4 regions of the Rhizobium sp. RSm-3 genome follow, and region 2 is predicted to be linked to each of the others. Evidence: predicted binding sites of a transcription regulator. Region 2 holds the regulator's gene; each other region holds the start of a gene.

Region 1 (4,181 bases), 390 kb from region 2:
AGCAGCGACGGATCGAGCAGCCGGTGCGTATAATCGAAGGTCGGCCCAAGAAGCTGGCCGCCCGGCAGATCCTTGTAGGTCGCCGAAATCCGCCGTTCGATCGTCATATCAGCCGTGTCGAGCGGCCTGGAATAGCCGAAGCGCGGCAGCGTCGTGCGGTAGGCGCGCAGCAGGAAGATCGCCTCGATCATATCGCCGCGCGACTGGCGCACGGCAAGGGCCGCGAGCGTCCGGTCGAAAAGCGAGGCCTCGGCCATCACCCGGTCGACGGCGAGCGCCAGCTGCGCGACGATCTGGTCGATACCGATCGCCGGCAGCGAACGGTCGCCGCGGCGGCGGTCGGCAAGCAGGCGGTGGGCATTGGCGATGGCGGCCTCGCCACCCTTGACGGCAACATACATGAGCTCAGATCTCCGTTGCTGTGATCTTGGTGGTGCGCGGCAGGCAGAGAAAACGTGTCACCGATGTCAGCACGATGTCGATTCCGCGCGGAAAGAGCGCGCGGTTCTCCGTCCAGAGCCGCAGAAAGGTCTCCGGCAGGCCGACAGGCGCGATCTCCGTCACAGTCTGGATGCCGGGGCCAATCAGCGCCAGCCGGCGCCCACCCTCGAGTTCGGGGAGCTGGATAATGAGCGTCGTCGAGCGGTCGGGATATTCCTGCGTGCCTGAGGCGAAGAGGCTGAAGGGGCAAAGCGCGGTGCCGGCCTCGGTGAAAGCGAAGCGCGCCTCGGCCTTCTCAGTGGTGAGCGGCGCGCCGGTGTGGAAGCCGAGCCACTCCGGCACGGCCGATTTCGCCAGCCCCTGGGACAGCCAGACGGGTGTGTCGTGGTCACAAAGCGTCAGCGCGATTGCGCCGGCGGCGCTGCCGAGCGGCACAGGCGGTGCGATATCGGGCTGAACGGTCTGGATCGTGCCGGGGCGGGCGATGCCGTCCATCAGCATCTTGAAGACGCTCTGGGCATGGAAGACCGGCTCGGCAAAGCCGCCGGTCAGGGCTTCCGTCTTCAGGCCCATCAGTTGTCTCCCCTGACCATGGTGAAGAAATCGACGCGGGTCGCCGCCGTCTCCTCCGCCTTGCGGCGCTCAGTAGCGGCGATCCGTCCGGCGATCGGCAAAAGCAGCGCCCGTTCGACGAAATCCTTGGTCGCCTCCTCCTGCCAGAGTGCGTCGAAGATCGCTGCAAGCCGGGCCTTTTCCCGGTCGGTGCCGAGCGCCTGCGCATGACCGACCGAGCCGGAGTCGAGCCGAACTGTTGCCCGCGTCACCGTTACTTCGCCGAGGTTGAAGGGCGCGCCGCCGCCGCCAATGCGGCCGCGCACCATCACCAGCCCGGTCTCTGGCCCGCGCACCGGATGCGCCGCGGGTTTTTCCGGCAAGGCATCCCAAACCGCCCAGAGTTCGCTTCGTTCCGCTCGCGCCAGCAGATCGGCGGCGCGTTTGCGCCCGGATGCCGTCTGTGACGCAGCGTCTGTCCTGTCCGCTGATATCATCGCCGCTTCCTTAAAATGTCTATTGATATAGACAACTATACAAGATATACCTACGCTTAAATCGATGTCGTGACAAGCGTGTGACATCGGGCGCGGGAAATGGGGCCGGAATGGCGGGATTGAAGCAGGTGCAAAGACAGACCGGCGTGGCGCTCTGGCGCCAGATCGCCGACCGGATCCGTGAGGCGATCGGCAACGGAGCCTATGACGAAACCGGAATGGTGCCGCCGGAAACGGTGCTGGCGCTGCAATTCGGCGTCAACCGCCACACGGTGCGCAGCGCCTTGGCGGCCTTGGCGCAGGAAGGCATCGTTCGCGCGGTGCAAGGTCGCGGCACGCTGATCGAGCGCAAGGAACGGCTGAATTTCCCGATCACCCGGCGCACCCGCTTCACTTCAGGCATCGGCGACCAGGCGCGCGAGATGCGCAGCCTTCTGCTCGATGAAGCGCAGGAGGAGGCGAGCGCCGAAGTCGCTCGCTGGCTGGGCCTGAAGCAGGGAGAACGGGTGATCCGCCTGGAAACATTGCGCCATGCCGACAGGCGGCCGGTGTCAAGGGCGACGAGCTGGTTTCCCGCCGAACGTTTCGCCGGGATCGGCGAGGCCTACCGCAAGCACGAATCGATCACCAAGGCTTTCGCCGAACTTGGCCTGCCGGATTATGTCCGCGCGACCACCGAAGTGACGGCCGCCCATGCGAACACGGCCGATCTGGCCGAGCTGGAGCTGACGCCCGGCGCGATCCTGCTGATCGCCAAGGCGATGAATACCGATCTCGACGGCGTGCCGGTGCAATATTCGATCAGCCGCTTCGCGGCCGACCGGGTGCAGTTCACGATCGAGAATTGAGGTCAGCCTTCCCTGACGGAACAGGGAAGGCCACTGATATCAGTGTGCGCCGGACATGTCGCCGAGCACTTCCTTCGACGCGACGGTTGAATCCGCCTTCAGCTTGTAGACCATGGGAACGCCGGTCGCGAGATTAAGGGCAAGCACGCCTTCCTTGGTCAGCTTGTCGAGCACCATGACCAGCGAGCGCAGCGAATTGCCGTGCGCGGCAACCAGCACCTTCTCGCCCCTGAGCACGCGCGGCAGGATTTCGGTCAGGTAATAGGGCCAGACGCGGGCGCCGGTGTCGCGCAGGCTTTCGCCGCCGGGCGGCGGCACGTCATAGGAGCGGCGCCAGATATGCACCTGTTCCTCGCCCCATTTGGCGCGGGCATCGTCCTTGTTGAGACCGGAGAGATCGCCGTAGTCGCGCTCGTTCAGGGCCTGGTCGCGGATCGTCGGCAGATCGGGCTGGCCGACCTTGTCGAGGATGAGCTTCAGCGTGTGCTGCGCGCGCACCAGCACCGAGGTATAGGCGACGTCGAATTTGATGCCGTATTCGGCTAGCGCCTTGCCGCCGGCATTGGCTTCCTCGATGCCGAGCGCCGTCAGATCGGGATCCTTCCAGCCGGTGAAGAGATTCTTCAGGTTCCAGTCACTCTGGCCGTGGCGAACGAGGACGAGGGTTCCGCTCATGAATATGCCTCCGATATGTCGTTATTGGGAAGAAAGCCCGAGCACGTCGAGCATGGAATAGAGACCCGGCTTCTTGTCGCGCGCCCACAGCGCCGCCTTGATAGCGCCGCGCGCAAAGATCGAGCGGTCGGCAGCGCTGTGCGACAGGGTGACGATCTCGCCTTCGCCGGCGAAAAGCACCGAATGCTCGCCGATGACGGAGCCGCCGCGCAGCGTCGCAAAGCCGATCGTGCCGGCTTGCCGGGCGCCCGTATGACCGTCGCGTACGCGGACCGATTTCGAGGCGAGATCGATATTGCGCCCCTTGGCCGCGGCCTCGCCGAGCAAAAGGGCGGTGCCGGACGGCGCATCCACCTTGTGCTTGTGGTGCATTTCCAGGATTTCGATATCCCAGTCATCAGGCTCGAGCGCCCGCGCAGCCTGTTCGGCGAGCACGCTGAGCAGATTGACCCCGAGGCTCATATTGCCTGATTTGACGATGCGGGCATGGCGGGCCGCAGCAGCGATCCTGGCATTGTCGTCGTCGGAGCAGCCGGTGGTGCCGACGACATGGACGATGCGGGCCTGCGCGGCGAGCCCCGAAAATTCCACTGTCGCGGCCGGCGAAGTGAAGTCGAGCACGCCCTCGGCATCGAGGAAGGCCTGGAGCGGATCGTCGCCGATGATGATGCCGGTCGGGCCGAGACCGGCGATCTCGCCGGCATCCTTGCCGATAAAGGGCGAACCGCTGCGTTCCACCGCCGCATGCAGCGTGGCGCCCTCGATGGTATGGATGAGCCGGATCAGCGTCTGCCCCATGCGCCCTGCCGCGCCAACCACCACCAGTTTCATCGCAGCATCGCTCATGTCAGTCTCACCAGGTCAGTTTGAATCGGAGGCCGAAGGCCTCTGCAGATTGTTGAGGCGAGCGTAAAGACCGTCGCTGACCTTCGCAAGCGTCTGGTGATTGCCTTCCTCGACGACCCGGCCTTGCTGCATGACGACGATCTTGTCGGCGCGCACCACGGTCGAAAGCCGGTGAGCGATGACGACGACAGTGCGTCCGGTCATCGCCTCGTCGAGCGCCTTCTGCACGGCGGCTTCGGACTCCGTGTCGAGGGCAGAGGTCGCCTCGTCGAGCAGCAGGATCGGCGCATTGCGCACCAGCGCACGCGCGATCGACAGCCGC
Region 2 (4,181 bases):
CGAACCGCAGCGGGGCACGAGAATAGGTGTCATAAAGCGGCGCGGCTTCGGCCATGGCGCGGGTCTCCCGATCAGCGTTATCTAGCAACGGACTCCGGCTAAGAAAACCAGGCCCGAAAAATCAAAAATGCCGCCTTGCGGCGGCCAGCGGTACTATTTCCTTTTCGCGCTGCAATGTCAACAAAACTGCGCCCTTAGCGCATGCAGCAAGCTTGTACAGCGGTGTTTTCGACCTTCAACAGGCAATATTGCAGAAATGACACGCCGGGGCAGCAAGTTGGGGAAAACTCCGAATTCGATTCATCCGGATTCATGCGACTCTTGTCACGGAGTCAGGCTCACACTAGGTTAAAGTTCAATTACTAGACTGCATGCGGCGGAACTAGTCACCAAAATTGATCAGGCGTTTCTTGTTTCGGAGGCTTCCGGGACAACGGTGAGGGATTCTGCCATCACCAACGCGAAAGGTGGAGACAGGGCATGAACTGGACAGACGAGCGGGTCGAGAAACTCAAGAAGCTTTGGGCCGAAGGACTGAGCGCCAGCCAGATCGCGGCACAACTTGGCGGCGTCAGCAGAAACGCCGTGATCGGCAAGGTACACAGGCTGAGCCTTCCCGGCCGCGCCAAGGCCGGCGGCACCGCCGCCACGGCGCGGACGCCGAAACGCAATACATCTGCGCCGCGCGCGCCGAACTACGCCTCCCGGATCGCCACCCGCACCGTTACCCGCCAGCAGGGCGCGACGATGCTGAAGGAAGAGATCGAGATCGAAACGGTCGAGGAAATGGAATACGTGCCGAAGGGCAACGTGGTCGTGCCGATCTCGCGCCGCCTCGGCCTGACGGAACTGACCGAACGCACCTGCAAATGGCCGGTCGGCGATCCGCTGAAGGACGACTTCCACTTCTGCGGCTGCGAGTCCCCGGACAATTCGCCCTATTGCAGCTACCACCAGAAACTCGCCTACCAGCCGATCAACGAACGCCGCCGGGCAGCGGCGCGGGCAAGCTGAGCGGGTAAGGCATTATCGAGATGCAAAAACGGGCTGCAAGGCCCGTTTTTTTGTGAGTGCGTTGGGTGTGGCTGCCCCTCCGCCTGCCGGCACCTTCTCCCCGCGCGCGGGGCGAAGGGGATATGCCGCAACCTCTCGGCCCTCACCCACCTCTCGCAGAGGCACGTCCCCTCGCCCCGTTTACGGGGGTCCGAAGGACGGGTCGAGACGCGTGGCTCGACCCCGGTCGGTTAGGGTGAGGGGCGGAGCTTGCTCGACTTTGTCAGATACCCCTCAGGCTTCCATTGAATAGCCGGCGCCGCGGACGGTACGGATGACGTCTTGCATGTTGGAGAAGTTCAGCGCCTTGCGCAGGCGGCCGACATGGACGTCGACGGTGCGTTCGTCGACATAGATGTCGTGGCCCCAGACGCCGTCCAAGAGCTGCGAGCGGGAGAAGACCCGGCCGGGCGACGACATCAGGAATTCCAGCAGGCGGAATTCGGTGGGGCCGAGGCGGACTTCGCGGCTCTTGCGGTGGACGCGGTGGGTTTCGCGGTCGAGTTCGATATCGCCGCATTTCAGCACGGTCGACAGCACCTCGGGGCGGGCACGGCGCAGCATCGCCTTGACGCGGGCAACGAGCTCGGGGGTCGAGAAGGGCTTGACGACGTAATCGTCGGCTCCGGTCGACAGTCCGCGGACACGTTCGCTCTCTTCGCCGCGCGCCGTCAGCATGATGATCGGCAGGCGCTCGGTTTCCGGCCGCATGCGCAGGCGCCGGCAAAGCTCGATGCCGGAGACGCCGGGCAGCATCCAGTCGAGGATGAGAAGGTCGGGCGTGCGCTCCTGAAGCCTGATTTCGGCCTCGTCGCCACGAAGGATGGTATCGACCTCGAAGCCCTCAGCTTCGAGATTGTAGCGGAGAAGCACGCTCAGGGCTTCCTCGTCTTCAACAACTGCAACTCTCGGGATCATGCGTGTCGGTCTCCTCGCGCATGATCCTTAAACCGGGGGTGATTTAAGCAATGCATCCTGCGCAAATTCACAAAAATCGGCTGCGACCTCTTTGCGCGCCCCACATGGGCGCGCACGCAATCGTCTGGTTTAGGCGGTTATTCCGTGACCGCGCCGACGGTGTTGGCGCTGTCGTCCTTCGGACGGTCACCTTCCGGCTGGGCGCCGGTCGCCATGTAATAGATTGTCTCGGCAATGTTGGTGGCGTGGTCGCCGATGCGCTCGATGTTCTTGGCGCAGAAGAGAAGATGCGTGCAGCTGGTGATGTTGCGCGGATCTTCCATCATGTAGGTCAAGAGCTCCCGGAACAGCGAGGTGTACATCGCGTCGATCTCGTTGTCGCGCTCGCGGATCGCACTCGCCTTGTCGGCGGCGCGTGTCGTGTAGACGTCGAGCACTTCCTTGAGCTGGACGAGCGCCAGCTCGGAGAGATGCTCGAGGCCGCGGGCGAGCTTGCGGGGAACGCCGGTGCTCTGCACGGCGATGACGCGCTTGGCGGTGTTCTTGCCGAGGTCGCCGACGCGTTCGAGATCGGCGGCGATGCGGATCGAACCCATGATTTCGCGCAGGTCGGCGGCCATCGGCTGACGGCGGGCGATGGTGACGATCGCCTTGTCGCCGATTTCGCGCTCGGCGTGATCGAGGATCACGTCGTCGGAGATGACCTTCTGGGCGAGCGCCGTATCGCCGTTGACCAGCGCCCGGACGGATTCGGCGACCATCTGCTCGGCCAGGCCGCCCATTTCGGAAATCCGCCGGGACAGGAACTTCAGATCATCATCATAGGCAGAATAAATATGTGTCGATGCCATGGGGCTTTATCCTCGAATAACGGGAAGGCTTGGTGACGCCAAAATCAGCCGAAGCGACCCATGATGTAGTCCTGGGTGCGCGGATCGTCGGGATTGGTGAACATCTTGTCGGTGTCGTTCTCCTCGACCAGATTGCCGAGGTGGAACATGGCGGTGCGCTGCGAAACGCGCGCGGCCTGCTGCATGGAGTGGGTGACGATGACGATCGTGTAGTTCTCGCGCAGTTCGTGGATCAGCTCCTCGACCTTGGCGGTGGCGATCGGGTCGAGCGCCGAGCAGGGCTCGTCCATCAGGATGACTTCAGGGCTGACGGCGACGGCGCGCGCAATGCAGAGACGCTGCTGCTGACCGCCCGACAGGCCGGTGCCGGATTCGTGCACGCGGTCCTTGACCTCGTTCCAGAGGCCGGCGCGCTGCAGGCTGGTCTCGACGATCTGGTCGAGATCGGCCTTCGACTTGGCAAGGCCATGGATGCGCGGGCCGTAGGAGACGTTTTCGTAGATCGTCTTCGGGAACGGGTTCGGCTTCTGGAAGACCATGCCGACGCGGGCGCGCAGTTCGACGACGTCGATATCGGGATCATAGATATCGTCGCCGTCCAGCGTGATCTTGCCGGCGACGCGGCAACCGTCGATCGTGTCGTTCATGCGGTTCAGGCTCCGCAGGAAGGTCGACTTGCCGCAGCCGGACGGGCCGATCAGCGCGGTTACGGTGTTTTCGCGGATGTTCAGGTTCACATCGAAAAGCGCCCGCTTCTCGCCGTAGTAAACCGAGACATCCTGGCCGATCATCTTATACGGGACGTTGCTCATCTTCTGATCCAGCGCCTTTTCAACTGCAGCTTCCGTCAACATGTTCATGATCTGTAACTCCGTTTACCAGCGGCGCTCGAAGCGACGACGCAAGAGGATGGCGCCCATGTTCATGACGATCAGGAACAGGAGCAGGACGATGATGGCACCCGAAGTACGCTCGACGAAGGCCCGTTCGGCCTCGTTGGCCCACATATAGACCTGCACCGGCAGGGCCGTCGAGGGATCGAGCGGTGTCGTCGGCGCGTTGGCGACGAAGGCGACCATGCCGATCAGGAGCAGCGGCGCGGTTTCGCCGAGCGCGTGCGCCAGGCCGATGATCGTGCCGGTCAAGATGCCGGGCATGGCGAGCGGCAGAACATGGTGGAACACCATCTGCATCTTCGAAGCGCCGAGGCCAAGCGCTGCGGCGCGGATCGACGGCGGCACAGCGCGGAGCGCCGCACGGGTGGCGATGATGATCGTCGGCAGGGTCATCAGCGTCAGCACCAGGCCGCCGACCAGCGAAGCCGAACGCGGCATGCCGACGAAGTTGATGAAGACGGAT
Region 3 (4,181 bases), on a different contig from region 2:
GGCAAATTCCGGATGGCTCACCAGCAGACGGGATGCCGCGGCACCGATGGTGAAGTGGCAGAAGGCAACGGCCTTGAAGGTCAGCTGGTCCTCGGCGAAAGCCGCCTCATCCATTCCGCCGATGAAGGACAGCGCTTGGGATGCCGCCTTTTGCATGTCGTTGAGATAGTCGATGGCGCGTCTCTCCTTCATTCAGCCTCCGGCAGCATCGAGGTCAAACGCAACAGCGCGATCTTTTCGACCTGCGCCGTCGCGGTCGAAAATTCTTCGTCCCGCCTGTTGCCGATCCGTGTTTCGAAAGCTTCCAGGATATCCTCCTTGCCGAGTCCTTTGACGGCGATGATGAAGGGAAAGCCATATTTTTCGACATAGGCCGAATTGAGTTCAGTGAAGCGGGCGTGCTCGGCGGGGCTCAGGCGGTCGAGACCGGCGCCGGACTGCTCCTTGCGGCTGTCTTCGGTAAGTTCGCCCGATATGGCAAGGCGCCCGGCAAGGTCGGGGTGGGTGCGGAGCACGCCGAGACGTTCCTCCCGGCTTGCCGCGCGGAAGACCGCGGCAAGCGCCGCATGCACCCCTGATGCCGTCAGCGGCTCGGTCACGCTGCCGGCGTCATAGGCGCGCTCGGCGATGAAAGGCGAATGTTCGAAGACGCCGCCGAAGCGGGAAACGAAATCCTCGCGCGACAGCATCAGATCGCGTCCGGCTGATGGTGCTTGTGCCAGTGCTCGGCAATCTCGATGCGGCGCGGAATCCAGACCTTGTCGTGCTTCAGCACATATTCGATGAAGCGCTTCAGCGCCGCCGCCCGACCCGGGCGCCCGACGAGACGGCAATGCAGGCCGACCGACATCATCTTCGGGCTGCCCGCCTTGCCTTCCTCATAGAGCGTATCGAAGGCATCCTTGAGATAGGTGAAAAACTGGTCGCCGGTGTTGAAACCCTGCGGGGTCGCAAAACGCATATCGTTGGTTTCGAGCGTATAGGGAATGATCAGGAAGGGTTTCCCGTCGACGCCATTGACCCAGAAGGGCAGGTCGTCGGCATAGGAATCGGAGGAATAGAGGAAGCCGCCCTCCTCCTGCACCAGCCGCAGCGTATTGTCTGAGGGCTTGCCCTGGTACATGCCATAGGGCCGCTCGCCGGTGAGTTCGGTGTGCAGGCGCACGGCTTCGAGAATATGCTTGCGCTCCAGATCTTCCGGAAAATCCTTATATTCCAGCCAGCGGTAACCGTGGCTGGCGATTTCCCAGCCGGCCTCCTTCATCGCCGCGACGGCTTCCGGGTTGCGCGCCATCGCCAGCGTCACGCCGTAGACGGTCGCCTGCACCTTGAGATCGGTGAACATCCGCCAGAGCCGCCAGAAACCGGCGCGCGAACCATATTCGTAGATCGATTCCATGTTGAGATTGCGCTGCCCCGGCCAGGCGGCCGCGCCCACGATCTCCGACAGCAGATTTTCCGACGCCGGATCGCCATCGAGGATCGAGCTTTCGCCGCCCTCCTCGTAATTGATGACGAACTGCACGGCGACGCGTGCCTCTTCAGGCCATTTCGGATCGGGCGTCTGACGCCCGTAGCCGACGAGATTGCGCGGATAAGTCTCGGATACCATCAAATCACCTTCTGAAAAGACGGAGAACGGTAGCATCCGCAGCCGGAATGTCGAGACGGAAACTGCGCAGCGGAATTTTATCCTTTCTGCACAAGCATTTAGCTCATCGCCTGTCAGGCGATCTTGCGGGCGCTGACCTTGCCCATCGGATGCAGCGAATGAACCCGGAAAGGCCCGCCGGTACCCTCCTCGATCATCAGCGCCACGTTCGAAACCATGACCGGTTCGCTGAGCACAGCCTCGAAAACCGTCCGCAGCGCCGGCTCGATGCGCGGCATGTCGATCGCGTTGACCGGACCCGTCACCGGCATATGGAAGCGGAACTCCTCCATCACGTAAGGATTGCCCCAGCGATGCAGATTTGAGAACTGCGCCGCCGACAGCCCGTCCGGATCGCTGCGTTCGATATCGGCCTCGCTGAGCGGCGCGCGGAAACGGTCGAATTCCTGCACGATCGCCGAAGCGAGATACTGGATCTGCTCGCAGGGAGCACTCGGCAGCAGGCTGTAGAAATTGCCGAGCCTGGCGACTTCGAGACGCGGAATCTGGAAGGGAAGGACAGTCCCGGAAAAACGCATGAGATCGCGCAGGAGTTGCGCTTCGGACAGGTCCGGACACAAGTGGAACGCCGCCTTCAAGACGCCGTGAAAACCGTAGCGCCGCGGCACGGCCGTATGGAAGGCGATCTCGTGAATGCCGAGGCCGCGCACGGCCGGAGGCTCCAGCATATCGCCGGAAAACACGTTTCGGCCAAGCCAATGGGCGGCCATGAGCGATAGCGGGTCGCTTGCCGGGGGCGTGAAGCAAATGGCATAGCGCATGCGATTTCCTCCATCAGGAAAAGGAGCGCCGGTGATCTCAGGCGCCGTCGATGCGCAAGCAGATAGGTGATTTGCATGACAGAATAACGAAACGAGGCGGCGGCGAATTCACGTTTAACGTGAAGCCGCTGCGATATGGCTTGAAATTGCGAAGCTTTCCGGCAGCAAAAATCCGCAATCTGTATCGCCTGCGATACAGATTGCCGCTTCCGCCAGCCGGTGGGCCAGGCCGAAGCTGACCTTGAATCCGCCGGTCAGCGCGATCAGGCGCGGGTGATCGGGATGGCGGCCGATCATCGGATCACGGTCGATCGCCTTCGGGCGAAGCCCGGCCCAACGTTCGACGACGACGGCATCGCGGAGCGTCGGCACGATCTCCCGCGCCCCGGCAATCAGCGCGTCGAGTTGGGTATCCGTCGAGGTAGGATCGTCGAAACGGTTCTCGCTGGTGCTGCCGATCGCGGCGTAGCCGCCCTCATGCGCGACGACATAGAGCCCGTCGAGAAAGATCGTCGGCAGCGCCGGGTCGATATCGGCTTTCAACAGCGCCGCCTGTCCCTTGACCGGCTGGCCGAGCGGCTGTTTCAACCCCGGCGTCAGGCCCTGCAGCAACGGAAAGGATTGATGGCCGGCGGCCAGGATGCAGTGACGGAAAGCGATGCTTTCGCCGCCTATCTCGGCCACGCCGCGGTCCGGATCGAGGCCGGCAACCGTTGCATGCTCCAGAATGCGCACATGTTTTGACCGCCGCAGCAGGGCGACAAGGGCCGCGATCAGCGAACGGGGCGCCACGCGGGCGGCGAGCGTGTCGTGCACGAAGCCGCTCTCGCCGGCCGAGGCCTCGATCCAGCCGCCGACCGGCGGATTGTCGAGCACATGCCAGTGGAAACGGCGCGCGCCGGTCTGCCAATGCCGCTCGGCATCCTCGCAATGTCGGCGCGCGATTTTTTCGAGATGCGGCTTCGGCAGCGGGATCAACCGTCCCGAACGGCGATATCCGGCCGAAAGCCCGGTCGCCGCTTCGAGCGTGGCGATCTCGTCTTCGAGCGAGACCAGCGCATCGAATTGAAACTGCTTCTTCTCCGACCAGCGATCCGGCATATGCGGCATCAGCGCGCCGAGCAGGCCGCCGCTTGCCCCTCCGCCCAATTGGCCGGCATCGGCGATCAGGGTGGCGATGCCTCGGCGCTCGGCATGGACGGCCGCCCAGAGACCCATGATGCCGCCGCCGACGACCAGCAATTCGCAGGATGATTGACCTGAGACCGGCCGAGGATTATCGGCTTTTTCCATGACAGACGTGAACCCCGATCAGATTGGCGTGGGCGCGCCGCAGCCGCTCGAATGGCGCGACGGCGATATGCCTTATTCCACCGCCTTTGGCGATCATTTTTATTGCCAGACGGATGGACGGCTGGAATGCGGCCATGTCTTCCTCGCCGGCAACGGCCTGCCGGAGCGCTGGGACGGGCGGCAGGAATTTTTGATCGGCGAGCTCGGCTTCGGCACCGGCCTGAACTTCGCCGAGACCTGGCGGCAGTGGAAGCTTCACCGCAAGCGCGGCCAACAGTTACATTTCATCTCCTTCGAACTCCACCCGATGCGCGGCGAGGAGATCGGCCGGGCGCTCTCGCATTGGCCGGAGATCGATGCCGAACGCGAGGCGCTGACGGCGGCCTGGCCGCAAACGCCTGATGGTACCGTCTCGCTCGACCTCGACGACCAGACGAGGCTCAGCGTCGTCTGCG
Region 4 (4,181 bases), on a different contig from region 2:
CGGTCTTTCTCCAGATCCCTATACTGCTTGACCGAAGCCCGTATGACGACGACGCCTTCAATGAGCATGAAGACGAAGGGCAGCATGATGGCGGCCAGGATAACCCTTTTGATGGTCTCGAACTTCATCGCCAATCGCCACGGTGATCAAAACGTCGGTCGTGCGCGACCAATTGACGGCAATCTTAGCAGCAATTCTTAATAAACTGATAAAGCGGCAGATCCCTAGATTTCGGGACGAATGAAGTCACGTGTCTCGGCATCCATCACCCAGAGTTCGCCTGTGGAAATATCGAACCAGGCGCCATGAAGATGCATTTTTCCCGCTTCCTCGAGCGCCTTGATGTCGGGAAAGCTTCTGAGATTATCGATCGAATTGCGGATCGACACACGCTCCAGCGCCGTCTGCCGCTCGGCGGCCGTCATCACGTCATTGCTCTGGATCTGCTCGGCGGCGGGCTTGACCAGCGACATCCAGCGGCCGATGAAATCGCCCGGCGACAGCGGCTCGGCATTCGGATCGAGCGCGGCGCGGATGCCGCCGCAGCGGCCATGGCCCATCACGACGATATCCGAGACCTTCAGCGCCTGCACCGCAAATTCGAGCGCGGCCGATGTTGAATGGAAATGACCGTCCGGCTCGTAGGGCGGCACCATGTTGGCGACGTTGCGGATGACGAAGAGCTCACCGGGGCCGGCATCGAAGATCAGCTCCGGCGCCGCACGTGAATCCGAACAGGCAATGACCAGCGTGCTGGGGCTTTGACCGTTTTCGGCAAGCAGCCGATACCTGTCGCGGGCGTCGGCATAACGCCCGTTCATAAAGTTGCGGTAACCGTCCAGAAGGGAATTTGGAAAACGCTGCATGCTTCTGGATTAGCGCGCGCGGCAGACAATTTCAACTGCTGCAATGCAAAATGAACGCGTCGGCATATGCGTCATTTTTTCCGCCGCTGCGCCGGGTGCACGAGCCGGCGCATCTGCACCATCGCCATCGGCGTCGAAAGGCTGGAAGCATCGCTCGCCAGCATTAGCTCGTTGCTGCCGCGCCTGACGGCACGCGCCAGCACTTCGAAGACGCTGGCCGTGGCAAGCTGCAGCGCTTTTTCGTCCTCGAGACCGGAAAGCAGACGCGACAGGAAGACGGCGGCCAGCAAGTCGCCAAGACCGTTCGGCGGGTTTTCGACGACACGGTGTTCGGCAAGAAGCGCGTGGCGGCCGGAAAGATAGAGATTGCCGGTACCGCCCGCCATCATCGGCACGGCCGAGGTGACGAGCATGCGCGACGGCCCGAGCGCCAGCGCCGCCTCCATGATCGCGCTGTTGTCTTCGAGCGCCGCCCCGGAAAGCCATGCAAGCTCGTAGCGGTTCGGCGTCGCGAGCGAGGCGAGCGGGATGAGATGGTCGCGAATGGCCTCGGCGGTCGCTTCCGGCACGTAGAGCCCGCCGAGATCGCCCATGACGGGATCGCAGACATAGAGCAGCTCGGGATTATCCTGCCTGAGCGCGGCGATCAGCCGGGCGACGGAGCGCGCCTGTGCGGCATTGCCGAAATAGCCCGAAAGCACTGCCTTGACTTCGCCGATCCAGGGCGCCCGGATCAGATCGTCGATCGCCGCGTCGAAATCCGCTTCCGCAAATGTCAGCCGCGTCGAGCGGCCGTGGCCGGGATGCCAGGGCAGCACGATGGTTGGCAGCGCCCAGACCGGATGACCGAGCGTCTCCAGCGCAAACACGGCCGCCCGGTTGCCGACCGAGCCGCGCACCACATGACTGGAGATGACGATGACTGCGCCCGCTGCATTTTCCGACATGATATCAAGATCCGAATGACGATGCGTTTGATGATCTTTTTGACGCCACGCTGTCAACCATTCTTCATGTGAGCATGGAAATGTGTGTGAAACGAAAAACCTAAAAAGAGGCCCTTCCGTTCATTTTGGCCACGAAAGCGAAAAATCTCTGACAATTTCCCATTTTCTGGGTCAAAAAAGCGTCAAAACAATCTTTCAGGCCCCCATTTTAGAGATTTTTTCGAGGAATCTTCTGCTAGCTTGCAGAAAACCAGTCCATTGCGGGAGGCGATTCATGGCTGCCAGAAACAATCCGAAACGGGAAAAGCAGATCGAAAGCGCGCGCAAGATCGCCAAGGCGACGGGCGAGGCGCATCTCGATCCGGAAATTCTCTTCGGACGGGCCAGCAATGACGATCTCGAACTCTATACGCCGGAGATGCTGGCGCTCTCCGCCGTGCATTCGGCAAAGGAACTTGCCGCCTGGAACGGCAAGGCGCCGCGCGTCGGCATCGACACCATTGCCGATGTGACCCCTGACGGCACTGCCGTGTCGGTGCTTTCGGTCACCGACCGGAACATGCCTTTCCTGTTTGAGTCGGTCATGGGTGAGGTGACGAGCACCTATCGCGACCTGTTCATGGCCGTGCATCCCATCCTGGTCATGGAGAAGGGCAAGGCGCCTGCGCTCTATTCCGCCGATCACCCGAGCGACCCGGCCAGCCGCGTCAGCCATATCCAGCTCCATATCGCACCGCTCAATTCCGCCCAGGCCGCAGATCTCGTCAAACGCGTCGAAACCGTGCTCGAACAGGTCCGTCTGTCGGTCTCCGACTGGAAGCCGATGCTTTCCAAGATCGACGGCGTGATCGCCGAGCTTTCAGCCAATGGCGCCAGCCGGAAGAAGGCCGATCGCGATGAAGCCGTCGCCTTCCTGACATGGCTGCGCGACGAGAATTTCACGTTCCTCGGGATGCGTGAATATGTCTATTCCGGCAAGGGTGCCGACGCCAAGGTCGAGCGAGACAAGGGTGCGGGCCTCGGCATGCTCTCCAACCCTGATGTTCTGGTGCTGCGCACCGGCAAGGATGCCGTGACGACGACGCCTGAAATTCTTGCCTTCCTCGACGGCCCCGACTTCCTGATCGTCACCAAGGCGAATGTGAAATCCATCGTCCATCGCCGGGCCTATATGGATTATGTCGGCGTCAAACGCTTCGACGCAAACGGCAACGTCACCGGCGAGCTGCGCATCGTCGGGCTTTTCACCTCGACGGCCTATACGTCGCTCGCCTCTGAAATCCCGCTGCTGCGTTCCAAGATCGAGAAGGTGAAGGAGCATTTCGGCTTCGACCCGATGAGCCATTCCGGCCGCATGCTCGACAACACGCTGGAATCCTATCCGCGCGACGACCTTTTCCAGATCGACACCACGCTGCTTGCCAGTTTTGCCGAGCAGATCAATGACCTCGCCGACCGTCCGCGCGTGCGTGTCCTGCCGCGCATCGACCATTTCGACCGCTTCGTCTCGGTGATCGTGTATGTGCCGCGCGAGGAATACGACTCGATCGTCCGCGAGCGGATCGGCACCTATCTGAAGACGGTCTATGACGGTCGTGTCTCCGCCTATTACCCGGCTTTCCCGGAAGGCGGCGTGGCGCGCGTGCATTTCATTATCGGCCGCTCCGGCGGCAAGACGCCGCGCATTCCCCAGGCAAAGCTCGAGCAGGTGATCCGCGAGATCACCGCCCGTTGGGACGATCGTTTCGAGGCGCTGGCCGGACCCAAGGCGCCGAAAATCTCCGTCGACCAGGCCTTCCAGGATTCCTTCACGCCTGAAGAAACCGTGGCCGACCTCGCCGATATCGGCGCCTGCGCCGCAGGCGAGCCGCTTCGCATTCAGTTCTACCATCGCCAGGAAGATGAGGGCCGGACCCTCTCGCTGAAGATCTTCCACGCCGGCGGCCAGCTGGCGCTGTCGCGCCGCGTGCCGCTTCTTGAGAATCTCGGCTTCAATGTCGTCAGCGAACGCACCTTCGACATCGACGTACCGGCCGCGGACGGAGAAACGAAACTCGTCGTGCTGCACGATATGGAGCTCGAGGCCCGCAACGGCGGCGACATCGATCTGCAGCGTTACGGCGCCCCTCTCGAGGAAGCCTTCGTCGCCGCCTTCGCCGGCACGATCGACAATGACAGCTTCAACCGGCTGATCCTCTCGGCCGGGCTCTCGGCGCGCGAGACGAACGTACTGCGCGCCTATGCCCGTTATCTCCGCCAGGCCGGCATCGCCTATTCGCAGGATTATATCGCCACCACGCTCGACAAATATCCCGGTGTCGCGGCCGCCATCTTCCGGCTGTTCCACGACACCCTCGATACCAAGCTT

Evidence for each region. Region 2 encodes PhoB, which activates phosphate uptake and scavenging genes when phosphate is short. Its sites were predicted from a motif close to TGTCATNNANCTGTCAT; they were not measured.
Region 1: a site for PhoB is predicted at 1,560-1,576, ahead of phnF (phosphonate metabolism transcriptional regulator PhnF). Genes of this name have one in related genera too.
Region 3: a site for PhoB is predicted at 2,509-2,525, ahead of BBJ66_RS15435 (DUF1045 domain-containing protein). Genes of this name have one in related genera too.
Region 4: a site for PhoB is predicted at 1,865-1,881, ahead of BBJ66_RS06685 (NAD-glutamate dehydrogenase). Genes of this name have one in related genera too.

What each region holds. Positions count from the first base shown of each region.
Region 1 covers NZ_MAWZ01000001.1:166,524-170,704, forward strand. The annotation lists gene BBJ66_RS00740 (carbon-phosphorus lyase complex subunit PhnI) at 1-401, opposite strand, end outside; gene phnH (phosphonate C-P lyase system protein PhnH) at 406-1,014, opposite strand; gene phnG (phosphonate C-P lyase system protein PhnG) at 1,014-1,490, opposite strand; gene phnF (phosphonate metabolism transcriptional regulator PhnF) at 1,601-2,338, shown strand; gene BBJ66_RS00760 (2,3-bisphosphoglycerate-dependent phosphoglycerate mutase) at 2,378-3,013, opposite strand; gene dapB (4-hydroxy-tetrahydrodipicolinate reductase) at 3,035-3,859, opposite strand; gene BBJ66_RS00770 (ABC transporter ATP-binding protein) at 3,875-4,181, opposite strand, start outside.
Region 2 covers NZ_MAWZ01000001.1:554,623-558,803, reverse strand. The annotation lists gene BBJ66_RS02740 (aspartate aminotransferase family protein) at 1-55, opposite strand, end outside; gene BBJ66_RS02735 (GcrA family cell cycle regulator) at 481-1,014, shown strand; gene phoB (phosphate regulon transcriptional regulator PhoB) at 1,288-1,971, opposite strand; gene phoU (phosphate signaling complex protein PhoU) at 2,109-2,822, opposite strand; gene pstB (phosphate ABC transporter ATP-binding protein PstB) at 2,867-3,682, opposite strand; gene pstA (phosphate ABC transporter permease PstA) at 3,698-4,181, opposite strand, start outside.
Region 3 covers NZ_MAWZ01000013.1:454,321-458,501, forward strand. The annotation lists gene BBJ66_RS15420 (HepT-like ribonuclease domain-containing protein) at 1-192, opposite strand, end outside; gene uraD (2-oxo-4-hydroxy-4-carboxy-5-ureidoimidazoline decarboxylase) at 189-689, opposite strand; gene puuE (allantoinase PuuE) at 689-1,612, opposite strand; gene BBJ66_RS15435 (DUF1045 domain-containing protein) at 1,726-2,433, opposite strand; gene BBJ66_RS15440 (NAD(P)/FAD-dependent oxidoreductase) at 2,548-3,726, opposite strand; gene mnmD (tRNA (5-methylaminomethyl-2-thiouridine)(34)-methyltransferase MnmD) at 3,725-4,181, shown strand, end outside.
Region 4 covers NZ_MAWZ01000003.1:92,349-96,529, reverse strand. The annotation lists gene BBJ66_RS06700 (GGDEF domain-containing protein) at 1-128, opposite strand, end outside; gene BBJ66_RS06695 (carbonic anhydrase) at 225-866, opposite strand; gene pdxY (pyridoxal kinase PdxY) at 938-1,813, opposite strand; gene BBJ66_RS06685 (NAD-glutamate dehydrogenase) at 2,088-4,181, shown strand, end outside.